Regions from separate parts of the Staphylococcus lloydii genome, predicted to be linked through region 3. Evidence: riboswitches for the same ligand, from Rfam matches in the RefSeq annotation. Region 3 holds a riboswitch; each other region holds the start of a gene.
The links. Region 3 has a riboswitch for S-adenosylmethionine ahead of ISP08_RS09355 (methionine ABC transporter ATP-binding protein). Riboswitches for the same ligand answer to the same signal wherever they lie in the genome.
Positions count from the first base shown of each region.

Region 1: it holds a riboswitch for S-adenosylmethionine, as region 3 does, so the genes downstream of both, metK (methionine adenosyltransferase) here and ISP08_RS09355 (methionine ABC transporter ATP-binding protein) in region 3, are expected to answer to the same signal.
Region 2: it holds a riboswitch for S-adenosylmethionine, as region 3 does, so the genes downstream of both, metX (homoserine O-acetyltransferase MetX) here and ISP08_RS09355 (methionine ABC transporter ATP-binding protein) in region 3, are expected to answer to the same signal.

Region 1 covers NZ_CP064056.1:1,091,349-1,095,569, reverse strand. The annotation lists gene ISP08_RS05365 (nuclease-related domain-containing protein) at 1-399, opposite strand, end outside; gene metK (methionine adenosyltransferase) at 493-1,689, opposite strand; SAM riboswitch class I at 1,798-1,917, opposite strand; gene pckA (phosphoenolpyruvate carboxykinase (ATP)) at 2,071-3,663, shown strand; gene ISP08_RS05350 (alpha/beta hydrolase family protein) at 3,714-4,221, opposite strand, start outside.
Region 2 covers NZ_CP064056.1:13,868-18,088, reverse strand. The annotation lists gene ISP08_RS00075 (DHH family phosphoesterase) at 1-463, opposite strand, end outside; gene ISP08_RS00070 (DUF2232 domain-containing protein) at 479-1,390, opposite strand; gene metX (homoserine O-acetyltransferase MetX) at 1,587-2,555, opposite strand; SAM riboswitch class I at 2,616-2,715, opposite strand; gene ISP08_RS00060 (AzlD domain-containing protein) at 2,825-3,154, opposite strand; gene ISP08_RS00055 (AzlC family ABC transporter permease) at 3,151-3,846, opposite strand; gene serS (serine--tRNA ligase) at 4,046-4,221, opposite strand, start outside.
Region 3 covers NZ_CP064056.1:1,929,527-1,933,747, reverse strand. The annotation lists gene ISP08_RS09380 (thioredoxin family protein) at 1-264, opposite strand, end outside; gene ISP08_RS09375 (arsenate reductase family protein) at 411-764, shown strand; gene gcvH (glycine cleavage system protein GcvH) at 914-1,294, shown strand; gene ISP08_RS09365 (toprim domain-containing protein) at 1,468-1,860, shown strand; gene ISP08_RS09360 (thioredoxin family protein) at 1,857-2,159, shown strand; SAM riboswitch class I at 2,211-2,319, shown strand; gene ISP08_RS09355 (methionine ABC transporter ATP-binding protein) at 2,403-3,428, shown strand; gene ISP08_RS09350 (methionine ABC transporter permease) at 3,421-4,116, shown strand; gene ISP08_RS09345 (MetQ/NlpA family ABC transporter substrate-binding protein) at 4,135-4,221, shown strand, end outside.

The DNA.
Region 1 (4,221 bases), 840 kb from region 3:
TGGTAAAAAGATATTTGCCATAATGTGCATATCTTCAGGACGAATTCGTTTTTCGTTTACTAAACGTTCACGTATACCGATAAGTCTCATATCAGTAACATATTCACTATGATTTTTAGAGAATAATTTTAATGCATCAATTTCTCTATCTTTAGAATTAACTGTTGCCTCATATTCTTCTTGTTGTTTCGTAACAGTCTTCTTATTTTTTATTCTTTCTTTTTCTAATTCCTCTGCGTGTTCATCATTCAATTTTTGTTGTTTTGATTGGTATTGTTCTTCTATTTTTTGTTGTGCTTTTTTCTTACTTTTTAAAGCTATTAAAAATAGTATGAAACAAACAATTGCTATCACGATAGCTACAATCAAACCAATTTGAATTGGTCCAAATGAATTCATAACAATTTCGCTCCTTTATATATCATTATCTCCATTATAATAAAAATTGTTTAATCATTCGATAAAAATACTAATAAAGTTATCACAAAGTGATTATAAACTAACTGCATCTTTTAAGACGTTAACTTTATCTAATTTTTCCCAAGGTAATAATACATCAGTACGACCAAAATGACCGTATGCTGCTGTTTGTTTATAAATGGGTTGTTTTAAGTCTAACATTTTAATAATGCCTGCAGGTCGTAAGTCAAAATGAGTTCTTACCGCTTCGACTAATTCCGTTTCGCTTACTTTACCAGTACCAAATGTATCAATTGAAATAGATACTGGTTCAGCAACACCAATTGCATATGCAAGTTGTACTTCACATTTATCTGCTAAATCAGCTGCAACGATATTTTTAGCAACGTATCTCGCTGCATATGCCGCTGATCTGTCTACTTTTGTTGGGTCCTTACCACTAAAGCATCCTCCACCATGACGTGCATATCCACCGTATGTATCTACGATAATCTTTCTACCTGTTAAACCTGCATCGCCTTGAGGTCCACCTATAACAAAACGACCCGTTGGATTAATATAAAATTTCGTATTTTCATCTAATAATTCTTTAGGAACAGTTGGATAAATAACATGTTCTTTAATATCATCTTGTATTTGAGAAAGTTCTGTGTCATCAGCGTGTTGTGTAGAAACTACAATTGTATCAATGCGGTGAGGTTGATCATTTTCATCATACTCAACTGTAACTTGCACTTTGCCATCTGGACGTAGATATTTAATGATGTCATCTTTACGGACATCAGATAAACGTTTAGCTAATTGATGTGATAAGAAAATTGGTAAAGGCATATAAGTATCTGTTTCTTTCGTTGCATAACCAAACATTAAACCTTGATCTCCAGCACCTGTAGCTTCAATTTCCTCTTCAGAAATATCATTTCTGTATTCTAAAGCGGTATCTACCCCTTGTGCGATGTCTGCAGATTGTTCATCAATAGCAGTTAAAACAGCCATTGTTTGACTGTCATAACCATATTTAGCACGTGTATAACCAATGTTTTTAATCGTTTCACGAACTACTTTTGGAATGTCTACATAAGTCTTAGTCGAAATTTCACCTGAAATAAGCGCCATACCTGTAGTAACTGTCGTCTCACACGCCACCCTAGCATTCGGGTCGTCTTTTAATATTTCGTCTAAAATTGCATCAGAAACTTGGTCCGCAATTTTGTCTGGGTGTCCTTCTGTAACTGATTCTGAAGTGAATAATCTTCTATTGTATGTCATAATTTGCTCCTTTAGTTATTAAATTACGAAAATTCTCTTTTGTGAGCTTAATAAAAAAAGAGCCTTCATCACTACAAAAATAGAGAGAAGGCTCAATACGTCCATTCGCTCTTATCGTTCAGACGGTATTTGTCTGCAAACGGTTTGGCACCTTCCTTCTTTAAATGAATAAAGAAGAGGTTGCTGGGCTTCACTGGGTCCATGTCCCTCCGCCTCTCAGGATAAGAGAATCCGTTAGTAACTATACTACCTAAACTACATAGTAATGTCAATTTTACAAAATCCCAAATTTTATAATAATTTTTATGGCATAATAGAGTGATTATGTTATACTCGTTTATTGTAAAGGCTTACATAAAAATAGCGTTGGAGGGATTAAGTATGGCGATAGATACGTATACTTACACTAGTAAACTGGAAAACATTTTAAATAAAACAACTTCTTTATTTCAATTATCAACAACAGAATTGTACTACAAGATGTTGGAAAACAACGAAGGCGAATTGACTGAACTTGGTGCCATTAATGCCAGAACCGGCAAATATACTGGTCGTTCACCGAAAGATAAATTTATAGTCAGCGAACCTTCTTATAAAGATGATATTGATTGGGGTAATATCAACCAACCTATTGATGAAACAACGTTTTTAAATCTATATAACAAAGTATTAGATTATTTAGAAGAACGTGACGAATTATACATTTTTAATGGTTACGCAGGTAGTGACGAGGATTCACAATTAAACCTTACAGTTGTCAATGAATTATCTTGGCATAACTTATTTGCACAAAATATGTTTATTAAACCTGATACTAAAGAAGAAGCTGAAGAAATCAAAGCAGATTTCACAATTGTTTCTGCACCTAGATTCAAAGCAGATCCAGCAGTTGATGGAACTCATTCTGAAACATTTATTATTACTTCGTTTAAACATAAAGTTATCTTAATCGGTGGTACTGAATACGCTGGTGAAATGAAAAAAGGTATTTTCTCAGTTATGAATTACCTATTACCTAAAGATAAGATTATGAGTATGCATTGTTCAGCCAATGTAGGTGAAAAAGGTGATGTAGCATTATTCTTCGGTTTATCTGGCACTGGTAAAACGACTTTATCTGCAGACCCTACACGTAAATTAATTGGTGATGATGAACACGGTTGGAATGATAATGGTATCTTTAATATCGAAGGCGGATGTTACGCTAAAGCCATTAATCTTTCTAAGAAAAAAGAACCTCAAATATACGACGCGATTAAATATGGTACTATTTTAGAAAATGTTGTAGTCGATAACGATGGCGACATCGATTTTGATGACAATTACTACACAGAAAACACACGTGCAGCATATCCCATCGATCATATTGATAACATTGTTAAACCATCTAAAGCTGCACACCCAAATACCATTATCTTCTTAACTGCAGATGCTTTTGGTGTATTACCACCTATTTCAAAATTAACTAAAGATCAAGCAATGTATCATTTCTTAAGTGGTTTCACTGCTAAACTTGCAGGTACTGAACGTGGTATTACAGAACCGGAACCGTCATTCTCAACATGTTTTGGCTCACCTTTCTTACCATTAGATGCTAAAGTTTATTCTGACATCTTAGGTGAATTGATTGATAAACATGAAGTTGATGTTTACTTAGTTAATACTGGTTGGACTGGCGGTAAATACGGCGTTGGTCGTCGTATTAGTCTATCTTATACGCGTCAAATGGTTAATCAAGCTATTACTGGAGAATTAACTGAAGCTGAATATACTACAGATGACACATTTGGTTTAAACATTCCAGTTAGTATTGAAGGTGTCCCTCAAACACTTTTAAATCCTATGAATGCATGGGACGATCAACAAGCTTATAAAGAACAAGCTAACGATTTAATCGAACGTTTCAATCAAAACTTTGAAAAATTCGGTGAAGAAACAGCTGAACTTGCTAAAAAAGGCGGCTTTAAAAAATAATATCTATTTAAAAACAAGGCTATGAGTAATCTCATAGCCTTGTTTTAATTTTATTCAACATCGTAATTATCTTTTAGTTGATTATTTTCGATATCCGTCATCCATTGCTTCAGTTGATTTAATACTTTTGTTAATGCAAAAGGTCTCGGCACATGCCCTTCTCGTTGTTGATAAACTGTGCGATGCACAGCACCGATTTCTGTTAAAGATTGTGCTAAAAATTGTGCTTGTTGAATACCAACTTGTTGATCTTGATAACCATGAATAATTAATATAGCTGGTGCATCATGCGTGATATGCTTAATAGCATCTCTTTTATCATAAGCCTCAATATCTTTTTTCGGATGCCCTACCATTCTACGCAACATGCCTCTTAAATCAACTCGTTCTTGATACATCAAATGAATATCAGAAACTCCCCCCCATATAATATAACTATGTACAGGTAAATCTTGAAAAGTTAATAAACCTTGTAAACCTCCACGTGAAAAACCAATCATATGGACAAAAGCATGCGGATATTGATGAGTCAAAATTGACAGTAACTGTGTAACATCA
Region 2 (4,221 bases), 650 kb from region 3:
AATATAAAATATGTTCTTTTTCAGAATACCTTACACGATATTGATAATTTTTATCTTCTATATCAATTTCTTCAGTTTTTTCTAATTGCTTCAATATATTAGGATAAACTTCATTTACTGGATCAGAGATTACATTGCGATCCAAACGCTCTGACATAAATTGGTTCATCCACTCAATATTTTCATTTTCATCAATAACTACCATACCAATTGGTAAATTTTTAATTGCTCGATTACTACCGGCTGATATGTGTCCGCTCAAATTATCAACGTAGTTGTCCATCTTTTGTAAAGCTTGCCTTACCATTAAAGCAGCAATAATAATTACGACTATCAAAACCGCAGCAGCGATACCAGCAATGAGTTGGTTGAAAATAAACCATACTGCGACTAAAACTACTGCCATAATTGCCATAATGATAAATGGTAAAACTAATGCTTTTTTAGTGGATTGACGGTTCATTTTGTCCACCTCACATTATTTTTTAATGATACGTTTTAAGTTAAATGCTAAATCAATAAACCCTAATAAAGCTACAAGATGTGTAAATGGCGTTAAAATTGTCCCGATAACCATTAACACGACTGTTAAAGCTGTTGGCATCCCTTTCGCTTTGCCAAAGAAATGTATTAAACTCAACCCTTGTAAATACATACATAATGATAACACAATTTCAAAATTCAATACGATACTTTGGAAAGTACCCGCTTTAGACGCAAACATAACACAGAGAAGCGTAATAACGTATAAAATAAGTAAAACTTTATTCATTTGCCATGCAAATAACGGTTTAAAAACTGGTGTTGCTACTTTAAATTTGCGTAATATTGGAAATGTAATAATTAGGTTAATTAAAATAAGTAGAAATATCGTTATAATAACGAAGCTAGGTAGTTGGACTGCAAATTGGCGAAAGCCTTCACCTATCGTATTTTCGTAGCCACTTTGCATACCACTCTGCTCAATTGTTTGTAACATTTGAGTTCTTAATGGTTTGAATAGCGTATCTACTGTCGGTATTTTATTAAACGCTTGTAAAATCATAAAAGCGACCAATGAGATGATACTGATAAATGTTGTAGTTACGTATAATATACGCTCTTTGGATGTACGTTCTTTTAATAATTGGCCTACTAAAAAACTAACAATTAATATTAAGACCATCGCACTTAATACAAATATATTACCTAACAAAGTGGTTAAAATTACTGTAATAACAGCGGCCAATCCAAATGATTCTTTAGATTTATGCCATAGTACAATGCCTGGTATTGTCGCAAACAAGCATAATACAAAACCAAGTGGCGGTAATATATGTAAGACTAAAGCAACGATGATGAGTGAGATAATACTCAAAATAGTAGCTTTAGGTTCAATTTTTGAAAACAAATTTTGCCACTCCCATACTTTTTGACTGTATTACTATTCTAACCTCTTTAGAAATTTTATACAATTATTGATAATTTCAATTGATTACCTCAAATTTCATTCATAATATGAATAACTATAATCTTTAATTATCATTTAAATAAAATAAGCTCTAGATTAACTTGTTACAGTCAATTTAGAGCTTTATTTACGTACATTATTTACGTTTAAATTTTGAAACTTTTAAGAAATGATACAAATTAGGTGCCCAATCATTAAAATTAAGTAAAAATCCATCATGACCTACATTGTCAGGCACAAAGAAATGACGGTGATACTTAAATCGTTCTCCTACGGCACGTACCAAGTCATCCGGATATAGTAAATCATCCGTAAAACCCATTGTTAAAACTTTAGTATCTAAAGATTTAAATACTTCCGTAACGTCCGTACGATCTCTATCGATATCATGACTATCTAAGACATCCAGGAGTGTTAAATAACAGTTACGATTAAAGTTCTCTTTAAATTTGTTACCTTGATGTCGTTGATATGCTACGACTTGATCTGGTGAAAATCGTTTATCATAACTTTTCGATGACCGATAAGTTAAAAACCCTAGTTGTCTCGCAATACTCATGCCTTCTTTGCCAGCTAACTGAATTGATTGACGTGCAATTTCATTAAATGCGCGACTATAAGAGGAAGTCTTATCCGTAGCGGCAAGTATGACCGCCTTCTTCACATCAAATTGTCTATTGTATAACAATTCCATCGCTTGCATGCCACCAAGTGAACCACCGATTAATATATCAATGTGGGAAAACCCTAACGCTTTTATACCCACTTCTAATGCTCGAACAACGTCTCTTAAAGTTAGTTTTGAAGGAAAATCATCATCAATTAATGCGGAACTTGAACCAAATGGACTACCGATAACATTAAAAGTTAGAAATTGGTAGTCGTTAATTGGCATATAACCACCATCAATAATTTCGCGCCACCACCCATGGTTTTCATCCGTTCCATACGTCACATGGTTACCTGTCAGAGCATGACATACTAAAACGAGCGGTTGACCTTTGAAGCCTACATGTTCATAACGTAATTTTAAATTTGATATTGTTTCACCTGATTCTGTTTCAAACGGTCCTAATTCTAACGTGTCCACAGTATAATTTGTCATGTTTGACCTCCTACTAACTTAAAAACCCTCTTACTCGATATAAGTAAGAAGGTTCATGGTTACTTATCATTCGAATATCTTCGTTGGTTTTAGCACCGTACTCTATAGCCGGTTGCTGAAGCATCTATGGGCCAAGTCCCTTAGCTTCTCAAAATAAGATTTGATTTAATTTATAAGATTTAACATTTCGAAACATCAATGTTGTAGATGTCGAAATTTTCTATTAATTTCATTCTAACGAATAACGCTTACTACTTCAATGCTTAACATCAAAATAATAAACGTATAAGTGCCATAATAAAAATACCGGCAATAATAGTTATTGTAAGGCTTTTAGATATGAACGCCACTAAAACTGTCGGAATGATTGTCACTAAAAATGGAACATTAATAGTATAACCGAATTTTCCACTATGTTGTTCGATGACGCCATCGATAATGAGTGCAGTAAACAATGTAATCGGGATAAACGACAGCCATTTTACGACTTTCTCTGATAAGTGAACGCGTGTAATCAACATAAATGGTATAACTCTGGTTAACCACGTAACTACACCACATAAAACGATGATAATTAGCATATGTATCGTTATACTCATTTGGTCATCACCACCCCTAACGTTGCCGCAAGTATCGAAGATAAAATAATTGCTACATATGTAGGCATAAATAAACTAAATAAAAACATCATTACGATGACACAAACGATTAATACGATGTAAGTCATAATTTGAGAACGCTGTACAGTTTCAAATTGTGAAATTGCTAAAAAGATAAACATACCAGTAATAGCAAAATCTAAACCTAGTGCATCTGGATTATGGATATATTTACCGAAAATAGCTCCCACAATACATGATACGGTCCAGAATAAATATGCCGTTAAATTAAGTCCATGTAACCAGCGATCATTTATCTTCTCCCCTTTTAAGTGAGGTGTTATGGCGACGCCAAATGTTTCGTCTGTAACTAACGTCGCTAATCCTAAACGATTGAGCCAACCATAATCTTTATATTGGGGAGCTAATGTCATGCTTAATAAAAACATCCTCGAGTTAACTATAAATGTCGTAAGCACAATTGCAGTTATAGGTGTTCCAGCAATCACTAAACTACAAATGATAAATTGTGCAGCACCTGCATAAACGAGTAAGCATAATAAAACTATTTCTAGCAGACTAAATTTAGATGCTACCGCAACGATGCCAAAAGAAAGTCCAACACCTGCATAACCTAATAATGTAGGCACACATTCTTTAACACCTTGCCTAAATGTTAAATGCGAAGCCATATACTACCCCTCCCCTACCTGAAAACATATTATTGACAGTCTAATACAGAATATTTAAGCGAGCAATAAGGTTAGTCTTCCGTTTGTGTTAAGTTAGACAAACGGAATGCTAAAAACAACTATCCTCTAGACTCCCCTACCCTATTAAAAATGCGTTCCATCTCATAGACGGAACGCTAGTTATTACTTTAATTTACGGTTATTTAACTACTGGACCTATTTTAGTTTTACCACCCATAAATGGTACGAGTGCTTCAGGAATTGTAATTGAGCCATCTTCATTTTGATAGTTTTCAACGATAGCTGCAAAGGTACGACCTACTGCTAACCCACTACCATTTAATGTGTGAACTAATTCTGGCTTAGATGCTTTAT
Region 3 (4,221 bases):
TGAATGTAAATGCGCTAATTTTTCCCCGTTTTTAAATACTAATAAACTAGGGATACCCATGACATCATTGTCCGCAGCAACATCTTCTAGTTCATCTCTATTTACTGTATACCAGTTGTAATCGTTATATTTTTCTTGTATTGGATCAATCCACATATCCATGGCTTTACAATCTGGACACCAACCAGCTTCGAATTTAACAATTACCGGGTTATCGCTATTTATAGTAGTGTTAAAATCATCATTTGTTTTAATATGTTGCATAACTAGTAACGCTCCTTTTTATAATTTATTAGTTTATATTATAACGAATAATTATAAGTAATTAAAAACTTTAAGCTTAAAATTAGAAGCGTTTTTTATATAATTCTGCTATATTAGTGATAATAACGTATAGGAGGTACAGAAACATGATTAAATTTTACCAATATCCTAATTGTACTACTTGTAAAAAAGCTGCTAAATTTTTACAAGCATATGGTGTTAGTTACGAACCTATTGATATTGTTCAACACACACCAACGAAAAGTGAATTCAAAGAAATTATTGAACGCACTGGCTTAGAAGTAAATAAACTATTTAATACACACGGCGCAAAATATCGTGAGTTAGGGCTCAAAGATAAGTTGGGCTCAATGTCAGATAACGATAAGTTAGACTTATTAGCTGAAAATGGCATGCTTGTAAAACGTCCGTTAGCTATATCTGGGGACAAGGCAACAGTAGGTTTTAATGAAGAAGTTTATAAAGAAACTTGGCTGTAAGCAATAGCTATATTAAATAGGGCGTTTATACACTAGGGCATGTTTATCATTACATGTCGCTTATTGTTTCGTTTTTATTATAAACAGTTGCCATTAAGCATCGTCATATGGCATCATAAAAGTGTAAATTCATATAGGAGGGGATACTTGTGGCAGTACCGAGCGAATTAAAATATTCTAAAGATCATGAATGGGTTAAAATTGAAGGCAATACAGCAACAATTGGTATTACTGAATACGCACAAAACGAACTAGGAGATATCGTTTTTGTTGAATTACCAGAGGTTGACGATGAAATTAATGAAGGAGATACTTTTGGTAGCGTAGAATCAGTTAAAACTGTATCAGAATTATATGCGCCTATTTCAGGTAAAGTCTTAGAAGCAAATGAAGAGTTAGAAGACAGCCCTGAATTTGTAAATGAATCTCCATACGAGAAAGCTTGGATGGTTAAAATAGAAATTACTGATGAAAGCCAATTAGAAAGCTTATTATCAGCTGATCAATATTCAGAAATGATTGGCGAATAATTAAAAAGTTGAACTCCTTGATATTTATATCTAGGAGTTTTTATTATTAGTATAAAATTTATTAAGACTTAGTATATTTTTGGCCGTTTGGCCATAATTTATGTTTAATGATTAAATATATGGTGGAATAGTATAGTAGCGTGTTGATAATTGACTTTGAGAAGGTGGATGTCATGACTATATTAAATAAAGTTATTGTTGTTGAAGGTAAATCGGATAAAACGCAAGTGAAAAAAGTGCTTGATGAACCTGTACAAATAATTTGCACTAACGGTACCATGAGTATTGATAAAATTGATAGTATGATTGAAACACTTTATGATAAACAAGTATTTATCTTAGTTGATTCAGATGATGAAGGCGAAAAAATTCGCAGCTGGTTCAAAAGATATTTAAGTGAAAGTAAACATATAAAGGTAGACAAACAATATTGTGAAGTAGCACGATGTCCCAAACAATATTTATCTAGAATACTAGAAAAAAATGGCTTTATAGTTAAAGATGAAGAGCAGATAGACAAAGCTCAATTAGAAAACATAGCTGAAAGGGTAAGTTTGATAACATGAACGTAACAAAAGAACAACGAGTAAATGTAGAAGAACATTTCAACGAAGACAAACACTTGATTTTCGGATATACACCTACATGCGGCACGTGTAAGGTTTCAGAAAGAATGTTAGATATTGCGAATGATATTTTAAAATTGCCAATAACTAAAATTGATTTGAATTTACATCCTGATTTTAGTCAACAACATGAAATTCAGTCAGTGCCTGTTTTAATGGTAATGTCAAAAGGTTCAGAACTAAAAAGATTATACGCTTTTCAGTCCGTTCCTTATTTGTTAGAAAATTTAAAAAAGTAATTGACGAATCATTAGTGCAATGGTAGGATAAAAAATAATTAAATCATGTAACTCTTATCGAGAGAGGTGGAGGGATGTGCCCTATGAAGCCCGGCAACCGTCTAATTAATAGAAATGGTGCCAATTCACATAAAGTTAAGCTAACTTTAAAAGATGAGAGAGAGTATAAATTGCTTTCTCTATTCTGGATAAGATAGGGGAAGCATTTTTTAGTTTATCGAGCATTACAAGGAGGCAATCGCAATGATTGAGTTAAATCAAATCGTCAAACGTTATAAGACGAAAAAGCAAGAAGTACTTGCTGTCGATCATGTTGATTTAAACATAGAAACTGGCTCAATTTTTGGCGTGATTGGTTTTTCAGGAGCGGGAAAAAGTACTTTAGTTAGACTTTTAAACAATTTAGAAGAGCCAACATCAGGTGATGTCATTATTGATGGTGACAATATAGGACAGTTGTCTAAATCGGCATTACGCCAAAAACGTCAAAAAGTAAGCATGATATTTCAACACTTTAATTTGTTATGGTCTAGAACCGTATTAAACAATATTACATTTCCTTTAGAAATTGCTGGCGTATCACGCCAACAAGCTAAAAAGAGAGCTAAGGAATTAATTGAGCTTGTAGGCTTGCAGGGAAGAGAGAATGCATATCCTTCGCAGCTTTCAGGTGGGCAAAAGCAACGTGTCGGCATTGCGCGCGCACTTGCAAATGAGCCAACGGTATTACTTTGTGATGAGGCGACAAGTGCATTAGACCCTCAAACGACAGACGAAATTCTTGATCTTTTGTTGAAAATAAAGGAACAAAGCAATATAACAATCGTAATAATCACTCATGAAATGCATGTGATTCGTCGCATTTGCGATGAAGTGGCAGTAATGGAAAATGGACGAGTGATTGAACAAGGGACAGTTAATGATGTGTTCGAACACCCGAAACATCAAGTGACAAAACGCTTTGTTAAAGACGATTTGAATGATGATTTTGATGAATCTATCGATGAATTAAATACATTACAACCTGGAGATTACATAGTTAGACTAAACTTTGTAGGTAATAATACGACTGAACCAATCGTTTCATATATAACTAAAACGCATAATATAGATGTGAATATATTAGAAGCAAATATTAAAAATAGTAAAAATGGTTCAATTGGATTTTTAGTATTACATTTGCCAAATGTAGGTACTGAACAATTCGACACTTTCAAAGAAAACTTAGAGTCACAACATGTATCAGTGGAGGTGTTACGTCATGGGTAAGTCATTTGGAGAAATTGTGCAAGAAATGATAACAATGCCAAATGTCCAATGGTCTGAAGTTTGGCAAGCAACATATGAAACGTTATACATGACAGTGATTTCAACTATTTTTGCGTTTGTTTTCGGTATTATTTTAGGGGTACTATTATTCCTCTCTGCAAGAAGTAACTCTAAAACTGCGAAAGTGTTTTATTCAATAGTGTCATTTATTGTTAACTTATTTAGAGCGATACCATTCATTATTTTAATTTTGCTACTAATTCCATTTACAAGCATCGTCTTAGGGACAATTAGTGGACCGTCTGGTGCATTATCAGCATTAATCATAGGTTCAGCACCATTCTATGCTAGATTAGTTGAAATAGCATTCAAGGAAATTGATAAAGGTGTTATTGAAGCGGCATGGTCTATGGGAGCCAATACTTGGACTATTGTAAGAAAAGTATTATTACCAGAAGCAATGCCTGCATTGGTTTCAGGTATCACTGTCACTGCAATTGCCTTAGTTGGTTCAACTGCAATAGCAGGTGTTATAGGTGCAGGAGGATTAGGGAATTTAGCATATTTAACAGGATTTACGCGTAACCAAAATGATGTCATCTTAGTATCAACAATTTTAATTTTAATCATAGTATTTATTATCCAATTCATTGGTGATTGGGCTACAAATAAAATCGATAAAAGGTAAAACGAAAGGGGACTTAACATGAAGAAGTTTTTAAGTTTAGCGTTAGTTGCAATCTTAGCAGTTGTATTAGCCGCTTGTGGTAAAGGCGGAGATGATAAAAAAATC